DNA from 2 places in the Actinosynnema sp. NPDC059797 genome. Region 1 is predicted to be linked to the other one. Evidence: riboswitches for the same ligand, from Rfam matches in the RefSeq annotation. Region 1 holds a riboswitch; the other holds the start of a gene.

Region 1 (4,204 bases):
CAGCGTCCGGTCGTCCGCGTGGACCTCCAGCTTCACCCAGTCGGTGCCCAGCGCCTCCCGCGCCAGCCGGGCGGTCAGCACCGCCTCCGCCGCGGTGCGGCAGCCCGCCGTGTTCGGCAGCGCCTCGATGCCCAGCCGCGACAGCAGCTCCAGCACCCCGCCGCCGCCCGCGTCCAGGCGCCGCATGGCCACCGTGGTCAGCTCCGTGCCGGACGCCACCAGGGCCCGTTCCAGCACCGCCAGGTTCGCCGCGCCGCCGGTGCCCATCACCAGGCGCGAGCCGAACTCCCGGCCCGCGATCACCAAGGGGTCGTCCACGTCAGCCTCCCTGCACCGCGGTCAGCACCTCGACCACGGCGCCCTCCGGCACCGCGGTCGTCCCCCACGCCGCGCGCGGCACGACCTCGCCGTCCACCGCGACCGCCACCCCGCTCGCGGGGGCGCCGAGCAGCGCCAGCACGGCCTCGACGGTCGCACCGTCGGCCAGCTCGCGCTCCACACCGTTGACCTTGGCCTTCAGCAATTGTTTCCTCCTTCGCGGAGCAGGGCGACCACGCGCCGCGCCGTCACCGGCGCGAGCAGCAGGCCGTTGCGGTGGTGCCCGGTGGCGGCCAGCACGCCGGGTTCCAGCCAGCCGATCACCGGCGCGTTGTCGGGGCTGCCCGCGCGGAACCCGGCGGCGGCCTCGACCAGCGCGTACTCGGCGATGCCCGGCCACACCACCTCGGCGTCGCGCAGCAGGTCGCGCACCCCGCCGACGGTCACGTCGCCGTCGAAGCCCGCCTCGTACTGGGTGGCGCCCAGCACGAAGCCGTCCCGGCGCGGCACCAGGTAGACCGGGCGGCCGGACACGTGCGCGCGGATCGTGTGCCGGGGCGGCGGCAACGCGCCCGGCCGGGCCGCCAACCGCAGGATCTCCCCCTTGACCGGGCGGATCACGGACCGCAGCGCCGGGTGCAGGTCGCGGCTCCACGCGCCGGCCGCGATGACCGTCACGTCCGCCTCGCCCGGCTCCGGGGAGAAGCGCACCCCGTTCAGCTCGCACGCGCCGCGCAGCGCGCGCAGCAGCTCCCGGTTGTCCACGGCCACGTCGCCCGGCACCGACAGTCCACTCCGGACCGCGCCCAGACCCGGCTCCAGCGCCCGCAGCTCGCGGCCGGTCAGCCGCCGGGCCGACCGGCCCACCGTGCCCAGGTAGGCGCACAGCTGGTCCAGCACCCCGGCGTCCGCCCGGTCCACCGCCACCGCCAGCGTGCCCGCCGGGGACAGCTCCACGCCCAGGTCGCGGGCGAAATCCGGCCACAGGGCCAGCGACTCGACGCCGAGGCGCAGCACCTCCTCGTCGCCCGGCCACGCCTCGGTGACCGGCGCCAGCATGCCACCCGCCACCCGCGAACCGCCGTGCGGCGAGCCGTGGTCGACGACCTCCACCCCGAACCCGCCGCGCGCCGCGAACCACGCGACGGACAGGCCGATCACACCGCCACCCAGGACGGTCACCCGCGTTGTCAAAGGCACTCACGCTCCCTGCGCCGGCATGACCCGGATCAGGTTCGACGGTCGGAGCGAACCACGCTCCCTCTCAGCCCGGTGATCTCCGGGCTCCCGTGCGGACCACCTCCACCGTAGCGCACGGAACGCCGCGGCCGTTACCGTGCGGCCGTGCCAGGACTCGACGGAGTACAGATCAGGCGGCGGCTCGCCGACGCGCGGCTCTACCTCTGCACGCCCGACCGGCCCGACCTCGCGGAGTTCGCCGACGCCGCGCTCGCGGGCGGCGTCGACGTCGTCCAACTGCGCGACAAGGGCCTGGAGGCCAGGCAGGAGATCGCGGCCCTGGAGGTGCTGGCCGAGGCGTGCGCCCGGCACGGCGCGCTGCTCGCGGTCAACGACCGGGCCGACGTGGCGCTCGCCGTGGACGCCGACGTGCTGCACCTGGGCCAGGACGACCTGCCGGTGCCCCTCGCCCGCCGCGTCGTCGGCGACGACGTGGTGATCGGCCGCTCCACGCACGACGTGGCGCAGGCGCGGGCGGCGGCGGTCGAACCGGGCGTGGACTACTTCTGCACCGGGCCGTGCTGGCCGACGCCGACCAAGCCGGGGCGGCCCGCGCCGGGCCTGGACCTGGTGCGCGCCACCGCGGGCACGACCGACCGGCCGTGGTTCGCGATCGGCGGCATCGACCGGGAGCGGCTGCCCGAGGTGCTGGGCGCGGGCGCGACGCGGGTGGTGGTCGTGCGGGCGATCACCGACGCCGAGGACCCCCGCGACGCCGCAGCTTGGTTGAAATTTCAACTAGAAGGCGTACAGTCGTCGACGTGATGCCCGTGCTGTACCTGGGCCACGGGGCTCCCCCGCTGGCCGACGACGAACGGTGGACCGGCGAGCTGAGGTCGTGGTCCGCGACGCTGCCGCGCCCGGAGTCCGTCCTCGTGGTCTCCGCGCACTGGGAGGACGACCCGCTCACCCTGGGCGCGACCACCACCGTGCCGCTGACCTACGACTTCTGGGGCTTCCCGCAGCGGTACTACGAGGTCACCTACCCCGCGCCCGGCGCGCCGGGGCTGGCGCGGGCGGTGGCCGGCCTGCTCGACCGGCCCGTCGCGCACGACGAGGCGCGGGGCCTGGACCACGGCGCCTACGTGCCACTGAAGGAGATGTTCCCCGACGCCGATGTGCCGGTGCTCCAGATGTCCCTGCCGAGCCTGGACCCCCGCGAGCTGTTCGAGGTGGGCCGGCGGCTCGCGCCGCTGCGCGAGCAGGGCGTGCTGATCGTCGGCAGCGGGTTCATGACCCACAACCTGAGCTGCGTGGACATGTCCACCGGGCCCGACTACCGGCCGCCGTCGTGGTCGGCGGAGTTCGACGACTGGGCCGGGCGGGCGCTGGCGGCGGGCGACGTGGACGCGCTGCTGGACTTCCGGCACAAGGCGCCCGCGGCCGTCGTCGCGCACCCGCGCACCGAGCACTTCGCGCCGCTGTTCGTGTCCCTCGGCGCGAGCGGCGCGCAGGAGGCCACCACGACCGTCGAGGGCTTCTGGTACGGGCTGTCCAAGCGGTCGGTGCAGTTCTCCTAGCCCGGCCCTCCCGGTTCGGCCCTCCCGGTTCGGCCCTCCCGGTTCGGCCCGGCCCCGCCGGTTCGGCCTCGGACAGGGAACACCCCCGGCCGCGGGAGAGCTGCGGCCGGGGGTGTTCGCCCTGGAGCGGTGCGCGGCCGGGCCGCGCGCGCGTCGGTCAGCCCCGGGTGAGGCTCAGGCCGTAGGCGCTGAGGATCTCGCCGACCGGCTGGAAGTAGGTCGTGCCGCCGGAGGAGCAGTTGCCCGAACCGCCGGAGGTCACGCCCTGGGCCTGGCTGTAGCCGGAGCCCGCCACCCACGAGCCGCCCGAGTCACCGGGCTCCGCGCAGGCGTTCGTGCGGGTCAGGCCGGACACCGTGCCCTGCGGGTAGTTCACCGTCGAGTTCTTGGCCTGGACGGTGCCGCAGCGCCAGCCGGTGGTCGAGCCGGAGCGACAGATCGCCGCGCCGACCGCCGCCGAGGTGGAGCCGGTCACGGTGACGTTGGAGCCGTTGTAGCGGTTCACCCACGGGCGCGAGGTCCAGTTGGAGTTCGTGCGCACCCAGGCGTAGTCGTTGCCCGGGAACGACGAGCCCGCGAACGTGCCCTGCGAGACGCGGTTGAAGCCGGTCGTCGCGTTGCCCGTGCGGCCGCAGTGGCCCGCGGTCACGAAGCCGCCGGTCACCGCGAAGCCGACCGAGCACCGGCCGGAGCCGATGTAGTAGGCGTCGCCGCCGCGGGTGTCGTACAGGGTCGTCGGGGACTCGGCGACCTCGACCACCCGCACCGACGGGCTGACGGACTTGGCCTTGGCCAGGAACGCCTCGGCCGCCGCGTCGCGCTGGTCGCGGTTGACCTCGACGACGACCGAGTTGGTCTGCTCGTCGACCCGCCAGCTCGTGATGGACTTCGGCGCGGAGGCCAGGCCGTCGAGGGTGGCCTTCGCGCCGGTCAGCTGCTGGTGCGAGAAGGCGACGCGCCGGACGTCGGCGCCCGCGGCGCGGGCCGCGTCCGCCTTCGCGGCGTCGGTCACCGCCACGACCAGCTTGCCCGTGGCGGGGTTGATCCACGAGCCCGCGTAGGCGCTGCCGACCGCCGACTTCGCGGCCGATTCGATCTCACCCGCCCGAGTGTCACTCGCCAAACGG
Region 2 (4,204 bases), on a different contig from region 1:
TGGCCCGGCAGTCGTGCAATTCACACGAACGTGGAGGTAGGAGTGGCGCTGCGTGCACTGGAGGGGCGTGCGCTGGCCCTCGCACCGTGGCTGTTCGGGCTCTCACTGCTGGGGCACCTGGCCATGGTCGCCTTCCAGACGAAGATGACCATGGTCGACCTCATGGTCTACCGGAACGCCTCACCGGAGCTGTTCACCGGGGCCCTGTACGAGTGGCGGCTGGAGGAGTTCTCCGACCAGTTCGCCCTGCCGTTCACCTACCCGCCGTTCTCCGCGCTGGTGTTCGTGCCGCTGTCCTGGGTGCCGTGGGGCGTGGCGCGCTGGTTCTGGCAGCTCGTCAGCCTGGCGTGCCTGTGGTTCGTCACCCGGAAGTCCCTGGAGCTGGTCGGCAGCCGCGACCCGCGCCGGGCCCTGCTGTGGACCGGCCTGTTCATCTGGGTCGAGCCGGTGCGGACCACGCTGAACTACGGCCAGATCAACCTCGTCCTCGCCGCCCTGCTGATGGGCACGCTGGTCAGCGCGCGCGCCTGGGCGCAGGGGGCCGGCGTGGGCGTCGCGGCGGCCCTGAAGCTCACGCCCGCGATCTCCGGCCTCTACTTCCTCGTCACCAGGCAGTACCGGGCGGCGGTGTGGTCGGTCGTCGCGTTCGCCGCCGCGGTCGGGGTCGGCTGGGCGGTGTCGCCGGCCCTGTCCGCCCAGTACTGGTTCCACCTGCTCGGCGACGCGGAGCGCGTCGGCCCCGTCGGCTCGGCGATCAACCAGTCGCTGCGCGGCGCGCTGAGCCGCACCCTCGGGTACGACGTGCAGACCGGGCCGGTGTTCCTGGCCGGCGCGGTGGTGGCCGCGGTCCTCGCCGGGTTCGCCCTGCACGCGGCGGTGAAGGCGAAGGACACCCTCGCGATGATCGTCACCGTGCAGCTCCTGGGGCTGCTGGTGTCGCCGATCTCGTGGAGCCACCACTGGGTGTGGGCCGTGCCCGCCCTGATGTGGCTGCTCTACGGCACCGCGCACCGGCTGGCCAAGGTGACCGCGGTGGCGTGGCTGGCGGCGATCGGCAGCTACCTGATCTCGATCCTGCTCATCGCGCAGGAGTCGATCTGGGTCATCCCGCGCCCCTGGCACCTGTCGGCGCTCGGCTGGGTCTACCCGGCGGTGGGGCTGCTCACCCTGGTCACCGTCGCGGTGGCGCTGCGGCCCGGGTCGCGTGGGTCCCGTGCCCCGTCACGCGAGCGCGTCGAGGACCGCGTCGATCTCCCGGGCCAGTGACACGTCCAGCGCGGTGATCCCGCCGCTGACGTGCGTCCGGCAGCGGAACGTCAGGGTGCGCCAGCGGATGTCGACGTCCGGGTGGTGGTCGTCGCGCTCGGCGATCTCCGCGACCCGGTTCACCACCTCGATGGCGCGGGGGAAGCTCGCCAGCTCGACGGTGCGCTCCAGGGCGGCCTCCCTGGCGCGCCACCCGGTCAGCGAGACCAGTTCGGCGTCCACCTGGTCGTCGGTCAACAGCTCGGCCTTCGGCATGGTCCAGATCCTGCCCGTTAAACTGCCGGTTCACCACGGGAGTCCGGTGTCGCGCCGGGCTGAGAGGAAGGCACGCAGGCCTTCGACCGTCCGCACCTGATCCGGGTCATGCCGGTGTAGGGAGAGATGATGTTCCGACCCCTGCTGTCCGCCGCCGCCGCGCTCGCGCTGCTCTCGGGCTGCTCGGTGGCCGCCACGAACGGGCCCGCCGAGGGCGAGCGCGTGGTCACCCTGGTGACCCACGACTCGTTCGCCGCGTCCCAGGAGGTGCTGGACGCCTTCAAGGCGGAGACCGGCATCACGATCAAGCCCCTGGCCAGTGGCGACGCGGGCGAGGTGACCAACAAGCTGGTCCTGACCAAGGACAACCCGATCGGCGACGTCGCCTTCGGCGTGGACTCCACCTTCGCCTCGCGGGCGTTGGCGGAGGGCGTGTTCGCCGAGTACGCCAGCCCGGAGGCGCGGCACGGCGCCCAGCGCTACCAGCTCGACCCGCCGAACCGGCTGCACGCCGTGGACGTCGGCGACGTGTGCCTGAACGTCGACGTGGCCGCGCTGAAGGACGTGGGCGAGCCGGCGGGGCTCGCGGACCTGGCCGACCCGAAGTACCGGGACATGCTGGTCGTGGAGGACCCTGCCACCTCGTCGCCGGGCCTGGCGTTCCTGCTCGGCACCATCGCCACCTTCGGCGAGGGCGAGTGGCAGCGCTACTGGGGCCGGTTGACCGCCAACGGCGTCAAGGTCGTCAGCGGCTGGGAGGAGGCCTACACCCAGGACTTCTCCGGCTCCAGCGGCAAGGGGCCCCGGCCGATCGTGGTGTCCTACGCGTCCTCGCCGTCGGCGGAGATCGGCGACGACGGCACGCCGCGCACCAAGGCCCTGCTGGACACCTGCTACCGCCAGGTCGAGTACGCGGGCGTGCTCAACGGGGCGAAGAACGCCGAGGACGCGAAGAAGGTCGTGGACTTCCTGCTGTCCGAGCGGTTCCAGGCCGACGTGCCCGGCCAGATGTACGTGTACCCGTCGCGGGAGGGCGTGGCGCTGCCCGAGGCGTGGGCCAAGGCCGCGCCGCTGCCGGCCGAGTCCCGGTCGCTGCCCGCCGCCGAGGTCGACGCGAACCGCGAGCGCTGGGTGTCCGAGTGGCGAACCCTGGTGCAGGGCTGACCGGCCCGGTGCCGGCCGGCTCCGACCCGCCGGGTTCCGCTCCGGCCGGCCCGGACGCGGCGAGCGCTGCTCCGACCGGCCCGGACTCGGTTGGCCCGGACCCGGCCGGTTCCGGCTCGCCGAGCCCCAGCCGGGCCGGTCTCGTGCCGGCGGGTCCCGGTTCGGACGGCTCCGGCTCGGCGAGCCCCGGTCCGCCCGACCTCGCGCCGGCCGACTTCGGCCCATCCGGCCCCGGCCCCAACCCCCGCCGCCAGCCGGGCCCGCTCCGCCGCACCCTGCTCACCCCCGGCGCGGGGTGGGCGCTCGCGGCCGTCCTGCCGCTGGCGTTCCTGGGCGTGTTCTTCGCCTGGCCGGTGGCCGCGATCGTCGGCCTCGGCCTGGGCGAGGGCGGCGTGCTCCCGGTCCTGTCCGACGCCCGCACCTGGTCCCTGGTCGGCTTCACCCTCGGCCAGGCCGCCGCCGCGACGGGGCTCGCCCTGGTCGCCGGGATGCCGGTGGCGTTCGTGCTGGCCCGCTGCCGGGTGCGCGGCACGGGGGTGGTGCGGGCGGCGGTGATGGTGCCGTTCGTGCTGCCGACCGTGGTGGTCGGGTTGGCGTTCCGGGCGCTGTGGCCGGACGGCGGTGTGCTGCCGATCGTGCTGGCCAACGCGTTCTTCAACGTGGCCGTGGTCGCCCGCACGGTCGGCGGCCTGTGGGCGCGCGTCGACCGGCGCGCGGAGGACGCGGCACGGGCGCTCGGCGCGTCGCGGCCGAGGGCGTTCGCGTCGGTGACGCTGCCCCTGCTGGCGCCGGCGATCGGGTCGGCCGCCTCGGTGGTGTTCCTGTTCTGCGCCACCAGCTTCGGCGTGGTGCTGGTGCTCGGCGGCGCCCGCCACCGCACCCTGGAGACCGAGATCTACCTGCGCACGGTGGAGCTGTTCGACCTGCCGGGCGCGGCGGCGCTGTCGCTGCTCCAGTTCGCGGCCGTGGTCGCGGTGCTGGCGCTGGGCGGCGCGGCCCGGCGCAGGCGGGAGCGGGGCCTGCCGCTGCGGGTGGAGCCGCCGCGCCGGCCGACCGGCGGCGAGTGGGCGGTGGTGGCCGCCGCGTGGCTGGTGGTCGCCGCCCTGCTCGCGCCGGTGGTGGGCCTGCTGGTGCGGTCGCTGTCCGGCCGGGACGGGTGGAGCCTGGCCGGGTACGCGGCGCTGGCCGGCACGGGCGAGCGCGGCACGCTCGCGGTGACCGGCCTGGACGCGGCGCTGAACTCGCTGCGCGCGGCCACCGACGCGACGCTGATCGCGCTGGTGGTGGGCGTGGTGTCGGCGGTGGTGCTGGTGGGGCTGCGCCGGCGCGGCTCGTGGTTCGCCGAGGCCCTGGACGCGGCGCTGATGCTGCCGCTGGGCGTGTCCGCGGTGACGGTCGGCTTCGGCTACCTGGTGACCATGGACGCGCTGCCGGGTGACTTCCGCACCTCGCCGCTGCTGGTGCCGCTGGCCCAGGCCCTGGTGGTGACGCCGCTGGTGGTGCGGGTCGTGCTGCCGGT

What was found. A riboswitch is a leader RNA that binds a small molecule or an ion and turns the genes downstream of it on or off. The one in region 1 is predicted to bind thiamine pyrophosphate.
Region 2: another riboswitch for thiamine pyrophosphate. It lies ahead of ACFV4N_RS14525 (thiamine ABC transporter substrate-binding protein); the one in region 1 lies ahead of thiO (glycine oxidase ThiO).

The regions. Positions count from the first base shown of each region.
Region 1 is NZ_JBHWIE010000014.1:61,735-65,938, forward strand. It holds gene ACFV4N_RS07115 (thiazole synthase) at 1-318, opposite strand, end outside; gene thiS (sulfur carrier protein ThiS) at 320-520, opposite strand; gene thiO (glycine oxidase ThiO) at 517-1,518, opposite strand; TPP riboswitch at 1,508-1,619, opposite strand; gene thiE (thiamine phosphate synthase) at 1,663-2,322, shown strand; gene ACFV4N_RS07135 (dioxygenase family protein) at 2,322-3,077, shown strand; gene ACFV4N_RS07140 (S1 family peptidase) at 3,235-4,204, opposite strand, start outside.
Region 2 is NZ_JBHWIE010000044.1:34,147-38,350, forward strand. It holds gene ACFV4N_RS14515 (mannosyltransferase) at 43-1,266, shown strand; gene ACFV4N_RS14520 (4a-hydroxytetrahydrobiopterin dehydratase) at 1,222-1,521, opposite strand; TPP riboswitch at 1,547-1,663, shown strand; gene ACFV4N_RS14525 (thiamine ABC transporter substrate-binding protein) at 1,651-2,685, shown strand; gene ACFV4N_RS14530 (ABC transporter permease) at 2,961-4,204, shown strand, end outside.